2 regions of the Shewanella oneidensis MR-1 genome follow, and region 1 is predicted to be linked to the other one. Evidence: riboswitches for the same ligand, from Rfam matches in the RefSeq annotation. Region 1 holds a riboswitch; the other holds the start of a gene.
The links. A riboswitch is a leader RNA that binds a small molecule or an ion and turns the genes downstream of it on or off. The one in region 1 is predicted to bind cobalamin.

Region 2: linked by a shared signal. The riboswitch ahead of SO_RS04810 (ABC transporter ATP-binding protein) and the one ahead of SO_RS03835 (TonB-dependent receptor) in region 1 are both predicted to bind cobalamin.

The regions. Positions count from the first base shown of each region.
Region 1 is NC_004347.2:825,717-828,900, reverse strand. It holds gene SO_RS03835 (TonB-dependent receptor) at 1-1,746, opposite strand, end outside; cobalamin riboswitch at 1,856-2,085, opposite strand; gene SO_RS03830 (RCC1 domain-containing protein) at 2,220-3,184, opposite strand, start outside.
Region 2 is NC_004347.2:1,070,635-1,073,818, reverse strand. It holds gene SO_RS04815 (FecCD family ABC transporter permease) at 1-857, opposite strand, end outside; gene SO_RS04810 (ABC transporter ATP-binding protein) at 854-1,798, opposite strand; cobalamin riboswitch at 1,926-2,148, opposite strand; gene SO_RS04805 (histidine phosphatase family protein) at 2,315-3,064, opposite strand.

The DNA.
Region 1 (3,184 bases):
TTCGACGAAACGCTCGCCCGTGTAAATCGCCTCTGCAAACAGTTGGATATGCTCCGCAACATCCATACTGACATAACCGCGCCCGGAGTGCTCCGCCACCCAAGACAATTTCTTGCCATCATTCAATCCATCGGTAAATTCGGCATCGATATAGTTATATTCCAGCCCTAATTGTAATGCTTGAGTCACCTGCCAATCCCAATCGGCACTCGCGCCATAACGGCGTGAGGCATCGGCATTAACGTTTGCACCTTGAAAACTACCACCAACAGGTTTTTCCGCACTTGGGTCAAAGACAATTTCATCTTCTAAATCGAGGCGGTATAAGCTCACGCGCAGACTTTGGCTGGCAACTGTCCAATCCCAACCCGCCTCATAGGAGCGGCCAGTCTGTGGCTTTAAGCCAAACACATCTTTCGGGGTGTAAGCTTGCTCATCGACCTTGGCGAAACGGAAGTTCTCATCGCCACGCAGGTAGAATCTGTGCTCGGCGCTCGGGCGATAGTTTAGGCCAAACTCGAATGCGGTGGCATCTTCATCTAAATCGATACCATTTGGATAGACATTGCCATCGACTAACTCGTCAGTCACCCGCGCATAACGTCCGCCTACCACATAACTTAAGGTATGGCTTAATGGCACAGTGGCTTGTAGATAAGCACTTTGCATGTCCTGCACATTGCTACGTGCCATAGAATCGTAATCGGCCTTACCACGGCTGATATCTAAGCCTGTCACTAGGTTTAGCTCGCCTTGGCGTGTACTGTAGTTGGCTAAAGCTTTGGGGCTAAACATCAACAGCGAGCGGGTGTTATGGCTACCCGCGCCCCAATTGACGGAGCTGACTAAGGTATCGCTGTAATCCAAATCCGCCGCTAACGCCCAGTTTTGGTTAAGCTGATGCTGATAACCGCTGCGCGCCGCAGTGGTCATCTCATGGACATATTCGCTTTTATTGGAAGACTGACGTGGATCGAACTTGAATTGATCGACCGTCAATGAGCCAGGATTTTCACGATCATCATCGTAATAGCTGGTTTCGACAAAGAAAGAATCCGTCGCCGTTTTATATTGAATGCGACCCAGAATAGACCCTGTTTCGTTTGCATTATGCTGACGATAGTTGTCACCTTGGTTGTAACTACCGCTCAAGAAATAGCGCCAATCCTTGTTGATTGCGCCAGACACGTCGCCACGACCTTCGTAAGTATTAAAGCTACCGCCGGATAATTGCACGCTGCCGCCAGTATTCTCAGGCGACTTAGTCACAATGTTAATCACCCCGCCCACGGCTTGATCGCCATAGAGCACGCCCGCACTGCCCGATAATATTTCGACGCGCTCAACCAGATTTAAGGGAATCGCATTTAAGCTAGGCGCGGCAATATCGATGTTATTTAGGCGGCGACCATCGAGTAAAATTAAGGTGTTGTTTACCGCTGTGCTGGCGCTAAAACCACGCATAGCAAAGCTAGTACCAATATTGTTATCCGAAATTTGAATACCACTTTGGCCGCGTAAGACGTCGGTCAAATTAGTCGCGCCACTCATTTCAATCGCTGCTGCATCAATCACATTCACATTGGCGGCAATATTTAACGGGGTCTTATCAGAGCGGCCTATCACGACAAGATGCTCATCGACTTTAGCTGTGCTGGTATCGTCAGCCGCCATAACGGGCGCGATAATTGAAAAACTGCAAAGGCTGCCGATCAGCAGCGCGATTTTTGTTGGATGTGTTCCCATTTTACCTTTAACTCCTGCAAGGAAAACGGGGCATTGGCGCCACGATATCGTTGATTCAGTAGAAAATACTGATAGTCACTATCGCATTTTGAGATCTGCCCACCGAAATCTCAAAAACACCTTTAGGGCCGGTCTCCGGACTTAGGCTATAATCCATCTCACTAGAGATAAACGCGAAACTGACCTTTGCACACTGCGATTTACGGGTTCATCGTGAACACCTATCGAATGCGGCCGTCTCTCACCTTTTACCGTTGCGGGGGCAGTGCCAGAATTTCACTGGCTTCCCGATTATCTCGCGACGCTATCATCGCAAGCACCACAGAAGGTTGACTCAAAATTAGGTTCAAAGGGCGTAAAACCTGTTAACGCCCAACAAGGCTCAGGTCATATCTGACCTGAGCGCGCGCATTATAGACGTCTATACGGATGAAAGTCCATTAATCTCAAGTGAGCGAAAAAACTCACATAAGTTAGAAAACACCATCCCAATTTTTTGCCGCAGGTTTTGGTCTGTCTGTGCTCAAAATCGCCTGACGTTGTTCAGGGGTTTCGCATTGGGCAGCGGGGGTAAAATCCAGCGATTTAATCACTAACGAGTCAGCAGGTTGCACTGTCGACTTGTCGAACATGGGAAAATTCATCGACCAAGAGACCAACTCCCCCTTTTCACTAATGCCAACATAACCGTCATTTGCGCCATTTAACCAAGTGAGGCGCGGAATACGTGCCATTAACTTTTCCACATTATCACGGTTGGCGCGATAACCAACGGGCACCACTTTGCCATCGGGACGCGTAAACACAAAGGAGGCTGGCCCTCGAGTAATAACACTCCCTTCCTGCCAATATTTATCAAGAATCTCTTGAGCATCGTGAAACCCAAACATATAAGCGTAATCAGTATCGTCGGCCACAATTTGCGGCACAGCCTTATCCCTCAGTAATAAAAAACCTGAGCCAATACTGATAATCTCTTTTACCCCTGTGATATCGGTTTTTTTAATCCAATCGACACCACAGTTAATACCATCGCCCCAAAAATGCGCATCCCCCGTAGGGCTTAAAATCGCAAAGGCACAATTGTTTGCCGTCATACTCACCACATCTTTTAAGGCGCTGCGAATCGAGTAAGCATCACTGCGCCAACCCCAACTCACCACAGTGCCGTCCTTTTTCAAGGCAGCATAGGTGTGTTGAAAATATTCGATCTTCGCTACATCCGTAAGCTGCGGGAGTAACTTTTTCATATTGGTCGACTCTTCAACCTGCCCCCAAATCACAGCACTGCCCTCTTTTTTGAGGGCGACAAAACTGCGCCCTCTGGCAAAGATATCGACCACATCAACTAATTGATCCTGCACATGTAAGCTATTGCCACCGTAGGGGCCATAACCCCAAGTATGCACCTTGCCATTGGCATCTAGCGCGGCAATGG
Region 2 (3,184 bases), 240 kb from region 1:
CGTAATTTGGGCACATTCACCCCTAAGGTATGGGCCGTTTCATCCCCCGCTTGCAAAGCCATAATCTGCCGCTTCCAACCGAGGATGATAAAAAAACTCACCAGCACAACGATGGTCGGCAAAATTAATAGCGACCAACTGGCCTTAGCAAAACTGCCCAAACTCCAAAAAAGCACGGATGCCGTGGCCTGCGGGCTGGCAAAATACAGCAGCAAACTGGTTAACGCGCCAAACATAAACGATGTTGCCACCCCTGAGAGCAGCATGCGTTCAACTTGGCTGTTGAGCCCTAACCCCGATAAAGCCAAAACAATAAGTACGGATAAACTGGCACCAATAAAAGCGCCAAAGGGCAAACTAAACCACTGGAGCCCAGCCAATATTTCCGCACCACTAAATATTCCCGAGTTGGCAATCACACCCGCATTCGCAAAAAAACCTGAACCGGAAAACAACGTCAGCATCACCACAGCGCCAAAGGAGGCTCCTGAGCTAATCCCAAACAAATAAGGGTCGGCAAGGGGATTGCGAGTCACGGTTTGCAACACACTGCCCGCCAAAGACAGCCCCGCCCCCGCCACAAAGGCGAGCAATATTCGTGGTAGCCTTAATTCCATCACAATCCGATCCGTCATCGCGGCAGTGCTTGGCGCATTCTCACCCATAAATAACTGACTGAATTTATCTATAAAAACATTAAAAACATCTAAAAAGCTGATATTCGCCGCGCCAAAACTGGCGGCCGCAATCGGCGTCAGCAGAGTAAAACCCACCAAGGCTAACATCAGCCATTGCTGGCGAGTTAATGGCGTAAAAATAGGGGTTAACAGGGTAATCAGCTTAAGTCTGCTTATCATGATGGGGTTTTCACCCCATTAATGATATGGGGAGGATGGATTGCGCCCTCTTCATCTGTCTTTGATTTTTGATAGCCATATGATTTTTGATAGCCATAGAAGTAATTAATCAACGGGTTAGCATGTTGTGGATGGGGCATCACTTGGGCGCAAACCCCAAAAACTTGGGCAATGCGCTCCTCAGTCAACACCTCAGTTGGCGTGCCCATGGCGCTCACTTGCCCATTATCGAGTAGCAGCAAACTATCACACAGGGCGCTTGCCAGATTCAGATCATGAATCGAGGCAATCACACTAATGCCAAGGCTTCGAACCAGCTCCAAAATTTGTATTTGGTAGCGCACATCGAGGTGATTTGTGGGTTCATCTAAAATCAGTAGCAGTGGTTGTTGCACGATAGCGCGGGCAATCAGCGCCCGTTGTTTCTCGCCGCCCGAAAGCCGCTCATATTGCTGATGCAACTTATGACTAAGGCCAACCTTCTCAAGCGCTTTAATAATTTTGTCGCTATCACCGCTGGAATGGCTATCAAACATTCCTTTATGGGGCGTGAGTCCCATGGCAACCAGTTGCTCTGTGGTCATATCAAAATAGTGCGGCGTATCCTGCTGCACTACGGCCACTTTACAGGCAAATGCCTTGGGCGAAAGCTGACTAATATCCTGCGAAAACAAGCTGATCTGCCCCTGAGTCGGGCGAATAAAACGATATAGACAACGCAGTAAACTGGATTTACCCGCCCCGTTAGGGCCGATTAATCCCAGCATTTCACCGCGCTGCAGGGCAAAGTTAACCCCAGAGAGAATGGTTTTGCCTTCGATGGTCCAACTCAATTGGCTGACATTGAGTGCCACATCTTGGCTGACATTGAGTCCCACATGAGTTCGCGCCGCCGAAGGTTGCGCAACTGTTGATGTAACTGTTGATGTGGAAGGCTGCATTAAAAGCCACTCCCACAGGCATATTTTGTGTTGCCAAAACCCTGCTGCGCCATGGGCCACAGGGCGAGACGTATCAATATCATCTTCTGCTCCCTCGAGTCACCCGCTCGAGAACTAAGGCTGCACGCAGCGAAAACAGCAATAGGCAGGTCTCCTGACTTGTAGAAAAGAAGGTGCTAGGCTTTAGAATCTAGAATCTAGAATCTAGAATCTAGAATCTAGAATCTAGGCGCTTCTTTTAACTACTCACAGTTGCGGGTACAGTTCGGGCTGGCTGACGGGCAGCGCCCCGATTCCCTATTATATTTGGGTTGATCCGGCGTTTATGACCTTAATGCAATAGCATAGGTTAGCGCGAAATTCCCAACACCTATTTCTGCGACATTTAAGCTTAGCGAACAAAATGCGCTATCTCACTCAAACATCAAGGAAAAGCATTATCCTATATCTGGCTCATTAGGCAATGCCGTTTAAATCAGAAAATGTTCAACATCGCATTTGATGCTGATGCAAACCTCACTCACCATGGCCCGATGGCCAGTCTAAGCGCCAGTATCGAGTCCCTTGGTTATCTTCAAGTACATTGATAGTCACCAGCGCCGCCACGGGCAGGGTGAGCTGACTATAAAAACCCACGGCTTTCACCGCCCCCAACGCCCTCGCCATTAAATGACGGATCACCCCACCGTGGGTCACCACCCAAATATTGGCCGCAGTATCAGCTGCAGCATCGGCGGGTTTATCACCAAGGGGAAGGCACGCAAATGCTTGCTCGAGAATGGCCGCAATTGCGCGATCAACTCGGGCCTCAAAATCGGCCATCGTTTCACCCTTGGGCGGCGCTACAGCCCAAGGATCTTGCCAATAGGCCGCCATGCGCTCGCCATCCTGTTGATATAACTCATCGAGCAAGCGACCATCCCAATCGCCAAAATCCATTTCTTGTAGATCCTCCAGCAGGCTGACCTCAAGCGGCGAAGATGTTGGCGCAGCAAAGTTGTTTGAACTGATGCAGTTTGAACTGGCACTGGCGAAGCTTGAACTGACGGACGCGCTAGCATGCTTAGTCGCCAACACCTTGGCAAATTCAGCACAGCGCCTCGAGGTGGAGCTATAAATACCGTGGCACTCACAGACCTGCAAAGCGACTGCCGCCGACATCTGCCGCCAGCCCTTGGCACTTAAAGGCACATCAACGCGGCCACGTAAAATCGCCCCGCCCTCGCATTCCCCATGGCGCAACAGTAATAAGCGAACTTGTTTCATATATGCCTTTTAAAAATCTTAGGACCTAGACTCTAGATTCTAGATTCTCGCTCCTAATGACTTTCACCTTGCCCTGACAATCCGATGTCGCGTATTATGGACGTCTATACGTATAAATGT